2 regions of the Bradyrhizobium sp. CIR18 genome follow, and region 1 is predicted to be linked to the other one. Evidence: predicted binding sites of a transcription regulator. Region 1 holds the regulator's gene; the other holds the start of a gene.

Region 1 (7,294 bases):
TTCGCCGGCACCTACCTTGCCGAATACGGCCGCAACGACAAGCTGACCTCGGTGATCCGCTTCATCAACGACATCCTGCTCTCGGCGCCTTCGATCATCATCGGCCTGTTCATCTATGGCGCGGTGGTGGTGCCGATGCGTGGCTTCTCCGCGATCGCGGGCGCGCTCGCGCTCGCCGTCATCGTGATCCCGGTCGTGCTGCGCACCACCGAGGACATGCTGCTGCTGGTGCCGAATCCCCTGCGCGAGGCGGCCTCGGCGCTCGGCCTGCCGCGCTCGCTGGTGATCAAGCGTATCGCCTATCGTGCGGCCCGGTCGGGCCTCATCACCGGCGTGCTGCTCGCCACCGCCCGCGTCGCCGGCGAGACCGCGCCGCTGCTCTTCACCGCGCTGTCGAACCAGTTCTTCAGCCTCGGCCTGAACAAGACGATGGCCAACCTGCCGGTTACCATCAACAACTTCGTCCAGAGCCCCTACGCCTATTGGAAGCAGCTCGCCTGGAGCGGCGCGCTGCTGATCACGCTCACCGTGCTTGCCCTGAACATTGGCGCGCGCATCCTCGGCGCCGAGAGGACTGCAAAATGACCGACCTGTCCGTATCCATGAGTTCCAACGCTCATCTGGCCTCGCAGCCGCTGCCGGAAGCCCCGGCCAAGGTGACGGTGCGCAATCTCAATTTCTATTACGGCGAGCACCACGCGCTGAAGAACATCAACCTGACGCTGGGCGCCAACCGCGTCACGGCGTTCATCGGCCCGTCGGGCTGCGGCAAGTCGACCCTGCTGCGCATCTTCAACCGGATGTACGATCTCTATCCGGGCCAGCGCGCCACCGGCCAGCTCATGCTGGACCAGACCAACGTCCTCGACCCCAGGCTCGACCTCAATCTGCTGCGCGCCCGGGTCGGCATGGTGTTCCAGAAGCCGACGCCATTCCCGATGACGATCTACGAGAACATCGCCTTCGGCATCCGCCTCTACGAGAAGATCTCGAAGTCCGAGATGGACGACCGCGTCGAGAAGGCGCTGCGCGGCGGCGCGCTGTGGAACGAGGTCAAGGACAAGCTCAACGCCTCCGGCCTGTCGCTCTCCGGCGGCCAGCAGCAGCGCCTGTGCATCGCCCGCACCGTCGCGGTGCGCCCTGAAGTGATTTTGTTCGACGAGCCCTGCTCGGCGCTCGATCCGATCTCGACCGCCAAGGTCGAGGAGCTGATCCAGGAACTGTCCGAGAACTACACGATCGCGATCGTCACCCACAACATGCAGCAGGCGGCGCGCGTCTCCGACAAGACCGCCTTCATGTATCTCGGCGAGCTGATCGAGTTCGACGACACCAGCAAGATCTTCACGTCGCCGAGCGACCGGCGCACGCAGGATTACATCACCGGCCGGTTCGGCTGAGGAGACGCGACATGGGTACTGAACATACCGCAAAGGCTTTCGACACCGACCTCCAGGAGCTCACCCGCCTGGTCGCCGAGATGGGCGGCATCGCCGAGCGCATGATCGTCGATTCCGTCGACGCGCTGATCCGCCGCGACGTCGCGCTCGGCCAGCGCGTCGTCACCATCGACGCCGAGCTCGACGCGCTGCAGAAGCGCATCGAGGAACGCGCGGTGCTCACCATCGCCCGCCGCCAGCCGATGGCGGTGGACCTGCGCGAGATCGTCGGCGCCATGCGCGTTGCGACCGACCTCGAGCGCATCGGCGACCTCGCCAAGAACATGGGCAAGCGCGTCGCCGCGCTGGAGACCGACTTCCATCCGCTGAAGCTGTTCCGCGGCCTGGAGCACATGACCGACCTCGTGCAGCAGCAGGTCAAGTCGGTGCTGGACGCCTATGCCGCGCATGACCTGCCGGCGGCGATGGCGGTGTGGAAGGGCGACGAGGAGGTCGACGCGATCTGCACCTCGCTGTTCCGCGAGCTCCTCACCTACATGATGGAGGATCCGCGCAACATCTCGTTCTGCATCCATCTGATGTTCTGCGCCAAGAACATCGAGCGGATCGGCGACCACGCCACCAACATCGCCGAGACCGTGTTCTACATGATCGAGGGCCAGGCGATCACCGACAAGCGGCCGAAGGGCGACATGACCACCTTCGCCACGACGGTCCCGAATACCTGAAGACTTGAAGGAGCGACGACCCGATGGGCGCACGCATTATGGTGGTTGAGGACGAGGAAGCTCTCACCGAGCTGCTTCGCTACAACCTCGAAGGCGACGGCTATGACGTCGAGACGGTCATGCGCGGCGACGACGCCGACACCCGCCTCAAGGAGCACATCCCGGACCTGATCGTGCTCGACTGGATGCTGCCGGGCCTGTCGGGCATCGAGCTGTGCCGCCGCCTGCGCACCCGCCCCGACACCAAGCAGCTCCCGATCATCATGCTCACCGCGCGCGGCGAGGAGAGCGAGCGGGTGCGGGGGCTTGCGACCGGCGCCGACGACTACATCGTCAAGCCGTTCTCGGTGCCGGAGCTTTTGGCGCGCGTGAAGGGCCTGCTGCGGCGCGCCAGTCCTGAGCGGCTCGCGACAGTGCTGGCCTATGGCGACATCGAGCTCGACCGCGACAAGCGCCGCGTGGCGCGCTCGGGCCGGCCGATCGATCTCGGCCCGACCGAATATCGCCTGCTGGAGTTCTTCCTGGAGCATCCCGGCCGCGTGTTCTCGCGCGAGCAGCTGCTCGACAGCGTCTGGGGTCGCGACATCTACATCGATGAGCGCACTGTCGACGTCCATATCGGCCGCTTGCGCAAGCTGCTCAATCTCGGCCGCGAGCAGGACCCGATCCGCACCGTCCGCGGCGCCGGCTACGCGCTCGACGACCGCTTCGCGAAGGCGGAGCAGACGTAAGGTTTGCTGGCGTTGGCTTTGGCGGGCTGCCGCCGCATTCTCCGGTGTCGTCCCTGCAAAAGCAGGGACCCATAACCACAGGCAGTGGTTTGGCGAAGACTCGGAGTGACCATCTCGCGCGACAACTGCGCCTTGTGGTTATGGATCCCCGCGTTCGCGGGGATGACACCGAGTTGGTGGAGCCGTCATCGTGTGACGGCTGCAGTCTTGACGATCAGAGAATTCCGCGAACTCAGCGCGGACCCGGCTTCGCCGGCGCGCGCCGGCGATCCGCCGCCGGCTGATACGCCACGCGCGAGTGCTGGGCGCAGTAGGGCAGGCCGGACAGTGCCTTGCCGCCGCAGAAGAAGAAATCCGGGCTCGAGGGATCGCCGACCGGCCAGTGGCAGGTCGCCTCGTTGAGCTCGAGCAGCGACAGCCGCTGGCCCATCGGCACCACGTTGTCGTAGGTGACGGGTTCAGCCTCCACCTCGACCTCGAAGGCCTGCGCCAGCGCGGTGTTGCCGCGCGCGATGGGGCGGGTCACCCGCATCATGTGCTGCGCAGGACGCGCCTTGCGCGGCCGGGGCGCTGCCGATGAAGGGCTCTTGGCGCGGCCGGACAGACCCAGCCTGTGCACTTTGCCGATCACGGCATTGCGGGTCACATTGCCGAGCTCAGCTGCGATCTGGCTGGCCGAAAGTCCGGCCTCCCAGAGCTTTTTCAGCTGCTCGACGCGATCGTCGGACCAGGTCAAAACCGTCATTGCACCCTTTCCCTCGCTACGCGCCAGCCATCCTGGGGCCTCGCAGCGATTGCCTAAGCCTTCAAAAACCCGTGCCGTCAGAATCCCTTAAGGCTCGCCGGGCGCGTGACTGACGCCCGAACGTTTACGCCGGTACAAGAGGACTCTTGGGATCAGAACCGCTGCACGAGATGTCGTATCTGACAATCCAAACGCTACAATATGGCGTGACTCCCGCGCAAGAGTCCGCCGACTCGCTTCCACATGTTCCGTGGTGAAAACCCGCAAAATCGGCACCGCAAGACTACGGATTCAGCGTTTCCTGAGGCTTTCCGGGCGGCATTGACACCCGTCTTGCCAAGCATAAGATAGTCCCGCGTGCCGCCCTTAAAAGGCGGCACGTTTCGTTTTCCGGGCCGGTCGATGGTGCGTTGCGCAATGCACGCGTCACACCGTCCGCAACATTCAAGTGACATCATGACTAACAGCGCAGCGCCGCATTTGCTCCCCGTTTTCGCCAGAGCCGACCTCGGCTTCGAGCGCGGCGAAGGCTGCTGGCTGATCGCGACCAATGGCGATCGCTATCTCGATTTCACCTCGGGCGTAGCTGTGAATGCGCTCGGCCATTGCCACCCGCATCTGATCAAGGCGCTGCAGGAGCAGGCGACGAAGCTCTGGCACATGTCGAACCTGTTCCAGAGCCCGGACGGCGAGAAGCTCGCGAGCCGGCTTTGCAACGAGAGCTTTGCCGACTTCGTGTTCTTCTGCAATTCGGGCGCCGAAGCGCTGGAAGGTGTGATCAAGCTGGTCCGCCATCATCACTTCTCCAAGGGGCATCCGGAACGTTATCGCATCATCACCTTCGAAGGCGCCTTTCACGGCCGCACGCTGGCAACGCTGGCCGCGACCGGCTCTGCAAAATATCTCGAAGGCTTCGGCCCGCCCATGGAAGGCTTCGACCAGGTGCCGCATGGCGATATCGAGGCCGTCAAGAAGGCGATCAGCCCGCACACCGCCGGCATCCTGATCGAGCCGATCCAGGGCGAGGGCGGCGTGCGCTCGGCAACGCCGACCTTCCTCAAGGCGTTGCGCCAGCTTTGCGACGAGAAGGGCCTGCTGCTGGCCTTCGACGAGGTGCAGACCGGCATGGGCCGCAGCGGCGATCTGTTCGCCTATCGGCGCACCGGCGTCACGCCTGACGTGATGTCGCTGGCAAAGGCGCTCGGCGGCGGCTTCCCGATCGGCGCTGTGCTGGCGACCGCGGATGCGGCAGCCGGCATGGGGCCCGGCTCGCACGGCTCGACCTTCGGCGGCAATCCGCTGGCGATCTCCGCGGCCAATGCGGTGCTCGACGTCATGCTCAAGCCCGGCTTCTTCGACCACGTGCAGAAGATGTCGCTGCTGCTGAAGCAGAAGCTCGCCGCCGTGATCGACCGTCATGGCGATGTCGTCAGCGAAGTGCGCGGCGAGGGCCTTCTGATCGGCATCAAGGCCGTGGTGCCCTCCGGCGATCTCGTCGCGGCGCTGCGCAATGAAAAACTGCTCACGGTCGGGGCCGGAGACAATGTCGTGCGTTTCCTGCCACCGCTGATCGTGACCGAAGCCGAGATCGAGGACAGCGTCGGGCGGTTAGAGCGCGCCTGCGCCGCGATCTCGTCCAGCCAGACCAAGCGGGCGGCAAGCTGATGAGCAAGTCCCCGAAGCACTTCCTGGATATCAACGAGCTGCCGCTGTCGGAGCTCAAGACCATGCTCGCGGCGTCCTCCGCCATGAAGGCGAAGCAGAAGGCGCAGCAGCCGGTGCGGCCGCTCGAAGGCAAGACGCTGGCGATGATCTTCGAGCGCCCGTCGACCCGGACACGCGTGTCGTTCGACGTCGCGATGCGTCAGCTCGGCGGCGAGCCCATCATGCTCACCGGTGCCGAGATGCAGCTCGGCCGCGGCGAGACCATCGCCGACACCGCGCGCGTGCTGTCGCGCTATGTCGACGCCATCATGATCCGTATCCTCAACCATGACGCGCTGCTGGAGCTTGCGGCCAACGCGACGGTGCCCGTCATCAACGGCCTGACGCGGCGCTCGCACCCCTGCCAGGTGATGGCCGATCTCATGACCTATGAGGAGCATCGCGGCCCGATCGAGGGCAAGACGGTGGCCTGGACCGGCGACGACAATAATGTGCTGGCGTCCTGGGCTCACGCCGCCGAGCGCTTCAAGTTTCAGCTCAATGTCGCGACGCCGCCGGAGCTCGCGCCGAAAAAAGTGATGCGCGACTTCATCAAGGCGACCGGCGCGCCGATCATGCTCGGCACCGATCCGGAAGCCGCCGTGCGCGGCGCCGACTGTGTCGTCACCGACACCTGGGTGTCGATGGGCGACAAGGAAGGCGAGCACCGCCACAACGTGCTCAAGCCCTATCAGGTCAACGGCAAGCTGATGTCGCTGGCCAAGCCCGATGCGCTGTTCATGCACTGCCTGCCCGCCCATCGCGGCGAGGAAGTCACCGACGACGTGATCGACGGTCCGCAATCGGTCGTGTTCGACGAGGCCGAAAACCGCCTGCACGCGCAGAAGGGCATCCTGGCCTGGTGCTTCGATGCGGTGAAGTAAGGGCGCTGCAAGCCCGACGGCCGCCTCACACACAACTGTCGTCCCTGCGAACGCAGGGACCCATACCGCGGAATCTCTCTTGTGGCGGGCTGGCGGAGGCGAGCGGTCTTCGCCAAACCGCATCCTGTGGTTATGGGCCCCGGAGCTGCGCTTACGGTTGTCCGGGACGACATCGAATTTGCCGCAACGTTGTGCAACCTTATCGCCCCCGAACCCACCACCCCGCGCCCCTTCCATTTCCCACCGACCGACCCCAGATAACGACCCATGGTTTCCCAATCCCCTCAGATGAAAGCCGGCCCCGAAGGCCCGGTTCGCGCGCCATCAGCGGTTCCGATCGATGACGCCGTGTTGCCCTACGAGGTCGACGCGCTCGACGTGCGCGGGCGCCTGGTGCGGCTTGGCCCGGCGCTCGACGAGATCCTGACCAAGCACGATTACCCCGCGCCGGTCGGCAAGCTGCTCGGCGAGGCCATCGTGCTGACGACGCTGCTCGGCTCGGCGCTGAAATTCGAGGGGCGCTTCATCCTGCAGGCCCAGACCGACGGCCCGGTGTCGTTCCTGGTCGTCGACTACATGGCGCCGGATCGCCTGCGGGCCTATGCGCGCTTCGATGCCGCGCGTCTCGGCGATACCAAAGATTCCGGCACGCTGCTCGGCCGCGGCCATCTCGCCATGACCATCGACCAGGGCCCCGACATGAGTCGCTACCAGGGTCTGGTCGCGCTCGACGGCGGCAGCCTCGAAGACGCCGCCCACGAATATTTCCTGCGCTCCGAGCAGATCCCGACGCGCGTGCGCCTCGCGGTTGGCGAGGAGTGGCGCTCCAACGACGGCGGCAAGCATCGCTGGCGCGCCGGCGGCATGCTGATGCAGTTTCTGCCCAAGGCGGCGGAGCGCGCGCGGCAGGCTGATCTGCATCCCGGCGATGCCCCCGATGGCGTCGAGGTGCACAGCGTTGCCGAAGACGACGCCTGGGTCGAGGCGCGTTCGCTGATCGAGACCGTCGAGGACGTCGAGCTGATTGATCCCGAGCTCTCCGGCGAGCGGCTGCTGTTCCGCCTGTTTCACGAGCGCGGCGTGCGCGTGTTCAATCCGATGG
Region 2 (7,294 bases), on a different contig from region 1:
CTGGAGGACGAGGGCTACATCCAGGCCTACCAGGCCGCACTCGATCTCGCCCAGTTCGGCCTCACCATCACCGTGTTGGTGCGCATCGCGCTGGAAAGCCAGAGCGACGACGCGTTGAAGGCGTTCGAGGCGGAGGTGGTGAAATGCCCTTCCGTCGTGCGCTGCTTCCTGATGTCGGGAACCGACGACTACATCCTGATCGTGCTTGCCCGCGACATCCAGGATTTCGAGCGCATCCACCGCACCGAGCTGTCCCGCCTGCCGCGCGTCGCGCGCGTGCAATCGAGCTTTGCCCTGCGCGAAATCGTCAACCGCGCGGTGCCGACGGTGGTATTCGGCGAAGTGAAGCGCTGACCTCGTCTATCCGGTCGGGGGAATCGGTCTGGAACCAAGCAACGCGTCATCCGTTGGGCGCTATCGGCCAGCGGCGGCAGCGCATTCTTGCGTCACTTCCACTATTTGTCCAGCTCGGCCTTTCCGCAAGGAATTAGGATATGGCCGACACTACGATCCCCGAGCGCATTCTGATCAACCTCGTCGTCAATGGCGAAAGGCGCGCGCTTCAGGTCGTGCCGTGGACCACGCTTCTCGATGCGCTGCGTGACCGCTTGGAGTTGACCGGCACCAAGAAAGGCTGCGATCACGGCCAATGCGGCGCTTGCACCCTGCTGGTCGACGGAAGACGGGTCAATTCCTGCCTGACCCTCGCGGTCATGAAGGATGGCGCCGAGATCACGACGATCGAAGGCTTGGCCAGGGACGGCACGTTGCATCCCCTGCAACAGGCCTTCATCGACCACGATGCCTTCCAGTGCGGCTATTGCACGCCGGGACAGATTTGCTCTGCCGCGGGCTTGTTGGCCGAAGGTCGGGCGCGCGATGCCGACGAGATCCGGGAGTTGATGAGCGGAAATCTTTGTCGCTGCGGCGCATATCCCAACATCGTGGCTGCGATCGAGCAGGCGATGAGCCGGTCATGAATAATTTTCAGTATTCCCGCGCCAACGATGTCGCCGACGCGATCCGCCTTCTGGCCGCCGATCCTGGCGCAAAACTGATTGCCGGCGGGACCAATCTGATCGACCTGATGAAGGAGAACGTCGAACGCCCCTCGCGGCTGATCGACATCTCCCGCCTGCCGCTCCGCAACGTCGAGGAGACACCCGATCAGGGGCTGCGCATCGGCGCCCTGGTGCCGAATTCGGACCTTGCTTACCATCCGTTGATCGAACAGCGCTATCCCCTGCTCGCCAGCGCCATCCTCGCCGGCGCCTCCGCGCAATTGCGCAACATGGCTTCGGTCGGCGGCAATCTGATGCAGCGAACGCGTTGCGCCTATTTCTATGATACGACCACCCCTTGTAACAAGCGAGAGCCCGGCAGCGGCTGCTCGGCGATCGACGGTCTCAACCGCAACCACGCGATCCTAGGCGCCAGCAATTCCTGCATCGCGACCAACCCATCCGACATGAGCGTGGCGCTGGCCGCGCTCGGCGCGCTGGTGCACATCGCAGGCCCCACCGGTGAGCGCACCATCGCGCTGACAGATTTCCATCGGCTTCCAGGCGACAAACCTCACGTCGATACCAATCTCAGCACCGGCGAGATCATCACCGCGATCGGGCTGCCGCCGCGCGGCTTTGCCCGGAACTACAGCTATCTGAAGATCCGTGACCGGCTGTCGTACGCCTTTGCCTTGGTCTCGGTCGCGGCTGCGCTCGAACTGGAGGGCAACGCAATCAGCGAAGCGCGCCTGGCACTCGGCGGTGTGGCTCACAAGCCGTGGCGCAGGCTCGAAGCTGAAGCGGCGTTGCGCGGCCAGGCGGCAACGCCGGATCATTTTGGACGCGCTGCCGATCTGCTGCTGCAGGGAGCGGTCGCTGGTTCGCACAACGGCTTCAAGCTCGAACTCGCACGCCGGGCCGTCGTGCGTACGCTGATGCAGGCCGCAAGCGGCACACCACAGTCACAAGCTCACAAGAAGATCGCGTGAGGGACCGATGAACGGCTATGTCGGAACACCAACGTCCCGCGTCGATGGCCGGGCCAAAGTCACTGGCGCCGCCAAATATGCCGGCGAATTCGCGGCAGACGGCCTCCTCCATGGCTTCATCGTCGATGCCACGGTTCCGCGCGGGCGCATCGCTCGGCTCGACACCAGCGACGCGCTGAAGGTGAGGGGCGTGGTCGACGTGCTCACGCATACGCATCGCGTGGCCCTCGCCGACAAGGATGAGGCCTGGAAGGACGAGGTGGCGCCGGAGAAGGGTTCACCCTTCCGCCCGCTTTACGACGACAGGGTCAAGTTCAACGGTCAGCCAATCGCGCTCGTCATCGCGGAGGACTGGGAAACTGCCAAATTCGCGGCAACGCGCGTGCGTGTCGAATACGAGCAGGAGGCGTTTGCGACCGATCTCGAAACCGAACGCGGCACATCCGCCAAGGTGGACCAGCCGCACAAGCCGCGCGGCGACGCCGCAGCGGCGCTGGCTGGGGCAGCGGTTCGCCATGAGGCCGACTACGTCCTCCCGACCGAGCACCACAACCCGATGGAGCTCTATGCGACGACAGCGGTCTGGGACGGCAGCGGCAGCCTCACGGTCTACGACAAGACGCAGGGCGTCCAGAACGTCCATAAATATCTCTGCGGCGTGTTCGACATGAAGCCGGAGGACATCCGCGTGGTCTCGCCCTATGTCGGCGGCGCCTTCGGCTCCGGCCTGCGGCCGCAGCACCAGGTGGTGCTGGCAACGCTTGCCGCCCTCGCGCTGAAGCGATCCGTTCGTGTCGTATTGACGCGGCAGCAGATGTATGGGCTCGGCTACCGGCCGATGACCATCGAGCGCGTCGCGCTCGGCGCAAAGTCGGACGGCACGCTCGATGCGGTCACGCACGAAGCCATTGCCGTCACCTCGCGCTACGAGGATTTCTCACGCAATGACACCGGCTGGGCGCAGCAGCTCTACAAGAGCCCCAACAGTCGCCTCTCCCACAAGCTCGTCCACCTGGACGTCCCCACCCCCTGCGACATGCGTGCGCCGGGCGCGGCAACGGGCGTCTGCGCACTCGAATGCGCCATGGACGAGCTTGGCCGTCGCACTCAAGCTCGATCCGATCGAGCTGCGCCTGAAGTGCTACTCGGATCGCGACCAGAGCGAAGACCTGCCCTTCACCAGCAAGCAGCTGCGCGAATGTTACGCCCGTGGCGCGGAAGCCTTCGGCTGGGCCCGCCGCAATCCCGCGCCGCGTGCGATGCGCGATGGCAAGGACCTGGTCGGCTGGGGCATGGCGACAGGGGTGTGGGAGGCGCTGCAGATGCCGGTCGCCGTGCGCATCGTGCTGACCGCCAACGGCCACGCCGAGGTATCCTGCGCCGCGTCCGATATCGGCACCGGCACCTACACCATCATGGCGCAGGTCGCGGCCGACGCCCTCGGGCTGCCGATCGGGAATATCGACGTGAAGCTTGCCGATTCAACCCTGCCCCAAGCGCCCGTCGAGGGCGGCTCCTGGATGGCCGCTTCGAGCGCACATGCGGTCTTGGGAGCGGCCGAGGACATTCGCCAGGAGCTCGCGCGTCTGGCCAAGGCGATACCTGACTCGCCACTTGGCGGCCTCAATGCATCGGAAATGGTTCTTGTTGACGGCACGATTTCCAAGGCCGGCGACAAGAGCCGCGCTGTCTCGATCGCCGATGTGATGCGTCACGGCAAGCTCGAGCGGATCGAGAAGCAGAAGCTCAACCAGTTCGCGGAGGACAAGTCGCACGCCCGCAACACGCATTCGGCTGTCTTCGCCGAGGTGAAGGTCGACGAGGAACTCGGCGTCATTCGGGTCACGCGAGTCGTGAGCGCCGTCGCGGCCGGGCGGATCCTGAATACCAAGACAGGCCGCAGCCAGATCATGGGCAGCGTGGTCTGGGGGATCGGAATGGCGCTGCACGAGGAGACGGTCATGGACCACCGCTTCGGCCGCATCATGAACGCGAACATCGCCGAGTACCACATCCCGGTGAATGCCGATATTCACGACATCGACGTCATCTTCGTCGACGAGCCGGACGACCGAATCAACAAGCTCGGCGTCAAGGGTCTCGGCGAGATCGGCATCGTGGGCGTGCCTGCGGCAATCGCGAACGCCGTCTATCATGCCACCGGCAAGCGTGTCCGGCACTTCCCGATCACGCTGGACAAGCTGCTCGGCTGACCTGCCTTGTCATCCGAGCCATGCCTGGATCGGGTCAGTGTCATCCAGCTGTCATCGAATGTGTCGATGAGCTGTGTCTCTGGCACATTCAGGACCCGACATGGACTATTTCAAGCGCTTCAACTTCCTGTTCGCCGCACCAGTGTTCGACGCCGACGATCTCGAAGGCGTCCGCTTCAACCAGATCATCGAGGAGATCCAGCGCTCCGGCTTCGAGGTGGTCCGGGCGCGCAAGCTCGAGGATGCCGAGATGGCGGTGCAGACCGACGCCGCGATCGGCTGCATGGTGGTGGACTGGGGCAAGAAGGGCCTGGAGGGCAAGACCTCGGCGCTGATCAATTTGATGCGCCGCCGCGGCCTCGATTTCCCGATCATCCTCCTGATCCGGCGCAAGCGCTTCGAGGACCTGCCGGTCGAGGTGCTCGATTTCATCGACGGCTATGTCTTCCTGTCCGAGGAGACGCCGACCTTCATCGCCAAGAATCTGATCAGCCGGCTCAAGCAATATGCCGAAACGCTGAAGACGCCGTTCTTCGGTGCCCTGGTCGACTATGCCGAGGAAGGCAACCAGCTCTGGACCTGCCCGGGGCACAATGGCGGCGTATTCTACAACCGCAGCCCGATCGGCCGGGTCTTCGTCGAGCATCTCGGCGAATCCGTGTTCCGCGACGACCTCGACAATTCCGTGCTCGATCTCGGCGACCTCCTCACCCACGAGGGGCCGGCGCTGAAGGCGCAAAAGGAAGCCGCGCAGATTTTTGGCGCGGAGAAGACCTATTTCGTGCTCAACGGCACCTCGACCTCGAACAAGGTCGCGCTCGGCGCCCTCGTCACCGACGGCGACCTCGTGCTGTTCGACCGCAACAACCACAAGGCTGCCCATCACGGCGCCCTGATGATCAACGGCGGCGTCCCGGTTTACGTGCCGACCATCCGCAACGCCTGGGGCCTGATCGGCCCGATGCGCTGGGACGTGCTGGACGAGAAGACCTTGCGCGAGGCGATCCGCAATCACCCGCTGGTCACGGACAAGGAGGCCTGGCGCAAGGAGCGGCCGTTCCGCGTCGCCGTCGTCGAACAGTGCACCTATGATGGGACGATCCACAGCGCCGAGATGATCCTGAAGCGCATCGGCCATCTCTGCGAGTACATCCTGTTCGACGAGGCCTGGGCCGGCTTCATGAAATTCCACCCGCTCTATGCCGGCCGTTTCGCCATGGGGCTGGCGAACCTTCCGCCGGAAGCACCGGGCATCATCGCGACGCAATCGACCCACAAGCAGCTGGCCAGCTTCTCGCAGGCCTCCCAGATCCACATCAAGGACCGCCACATCCGCGGCCAGAAGCGACGCGTCGAGCACCGCCGTTTCAACGAAAGCTTCATGCAGCACGCCTCCACGTCACCCTTCTATCCGCTGTTTGCCTCGCTCGACGTCGGCGCGCAGATGATGAAGGGCCGCTCCGGCGAAGTGCTGTGGGACGACACGATCCGCCTCGGCATCGAGCTGCGCAAGAAGATCCGCGCGATGCGCAGGGAGTTCGAAGAGAAGGAGCAGAACGCCGATCGGCGCTGGTTCTTCGAGCCCTTCGTTCCCGACCGCGTCGCCATTCCCGATGTCGGCCGCCCGGGCGCCGTCCACAACGTCGCCTGGGAAACCCTCTCGACCGATGAGCTCGCCACCAACGCCGCGCTGTGGCAGCTCTCGCCCGATACCAACTGGCACGGCTTCCCCGGCATGGCCGAGGGGTTTGCCATGACAGATCCGAACAAGCTGACGCTGCTCACCCCCGGCTTCGACCGCTCAGGCGCCTATGCCGAGCACGGCATCCCCGCCCCCGTCGTGGCGCAATATCTGCGCGAGAACCGCATCGTCCCCGAGAAGAACGACCTCAACTCCCTGCTCTTCCTGCTGACCCCCGGCGTCGAGGCGAGCAAGGCCGGCACGCTGATCTCGGGCCTTGTCGCCTTCAAGAAGCTCCACGATGACAACGCGCTGCTGGCCGACGTCATCCCGGAGTTCTATCAGCGTCGGCAGGCGCGCTATGCCGGTGTGCGCTTACGCGACCTCTGCGGCGAGATGCACCGTTTCTTCCGCACCGCCGACGTCAGCGCGCTTCAGGCCCGGCAGTTCATGCCTGAGCACATGCCTGAGATCGCGATGTCGCCCCGCGATGCCGCGCGCTATCTGTTCAAGAACGATGTCGACTATTTGCCGATCGAGGCCATCGCGGGCCGCATCGCGACCACGCCCTTCGTGGTCTATCCGCCCGGCATCGCCACCATCGTGCCCGGCGAGCGGCTGACGGAACGGGCCAAGCCCATGGTCGATTATCTCAAGATGTTCGAAACCTGTTTCAACACGTTTCCGGGCTTCGACGTCGAGATCCAGGGCGTCTACAAGGAGATCGATGCCCAGGGGCGCATCGGGCTCTATACTTACGTCGTTGCCGAGTAGGTGCGAATGAACGAAACAGCTGCGCGCGCGAGCGACGAAGCCGTCCTGGTCAGGCCGTCACGCGACAGCGATGTCGAGGCGATGCTGGCGATCTACCGCCATCACGTCCGCAGCGGCGTGACGCGCGACATCGAGGGAACCGGTGCGCCCGAGCCGGACGATCTGCGCGACCGGCGCAAGAACCTCAAGCAGACCCGCCTGCCGCATCTGGTCGCGACGTTTCGCGGCGAGGTGGTCGGCTATGCCTATGCGGTGCTGTTCCGCAAGCGCCCGGCCTATCGCTACACGGCCAAGCACTCGATCTACGTCCACCACGAGCAGCTCGGCCGCGGGGTCGGACGGCTGCTGCTGCACGAGTTGATCGATGCTTGTGCGGCGGCCGGCTTCCGCCAGATGATCGGCTATATCGACGCCGACAACGCGCCCTCGCTGGCGCTGCACGAGAAGTTCGGCTTCGCGCGCGCCGGCCTGCTTTGCGGCGTGGCCTATCGCCACGGCCGCTGGTCCGACACCGTCATGGTGCAGCGATCGCTCGGCGCGGGGACCACGGCGCCCCCACCCGTCGTGGCGCCGGGCCGGTAGACCTCAGGACGGAAAGTCGGCCGCTCTCACATGGATGCGGTCGGCATGCAG

The links. Region 1 encodes PhoB, which activates phosphate uptake and scavenging genes when phosphate is short. Its sites were predicted from a motif close to TGTCATNNANCTGTCAT; they were not measured.
Region 2: a site for PhoB is predicted at 4,245-4,261, ahead of GGD65_RS36155 (Orn/Lys/Arg decarboxylase N-terminal domain-containing protein). Genes of this name have one in related genera too.

Annotation. Positions count from the first base shown of each region.
Region 1 is NZ_JACIHF010000003.1:268,679-275,972, reverse strand. It holds gene pstA (phosphate ABC transporter permease PstA) at 1-585, shown strand, start outside; gene pstB (phosphate ABC transporter ATP-binding protein PstB) at 582-1,400, shown strand; gene phoU (phosphate signaling complex protein PhoU) at 1,412-2,128, shown strand; gene phoB (phosphate regulon transcriptional regulator PhoB) at 2,152-2,859, shown strand; gene GGD65_RS14265 (GcrA family cell cycle regulator) at 3,092-3,604, opposite strand; gene GGD65_RS14260 (aspartate aminotransferase family protein) at 4,061-5,269, shown strand; gene argF (ornithine carbamoyltransferase) at 5,269-6,192, shown strand; gene GGD65_RS14250 (Hsp33 family molecular chaperone) at 6,460-7,294, shown strand, end outside.
Region 2 is NZ_JACIHF010000020.1:85,189-92,482, reverse strand. It holds gene GGD65_RS36175 (Lrp/AsnC family transcriptional regulator) at 1-354, shown strand, start outside; gene GGD65_RS36170 ((2Fe-2S)-binding protein) at 495-980, shown strand; gene GGD65_RS36165 (xanthine dehydrogenase family protein subunit M) at 977-1,993, shown strand; partial or broken gene GGD65_RS36160 (xanthine dehydrogenase family protein molybdopterin-binding subunit) at 2,001-4,206, shown strand; gene GGD65_RS36155 (Orn/Lys/Arg decarboxylase N-terminal domain-containing protein) at 4,307-6,661, shown strand; gene GGD65_RS36150 (GNAT family N-acetyltransferase) at 6,668-7,243, shown strand; gene GGD65_RS36145 (hypothetical protein) at 7,247-7,294, opposite strand, start outside.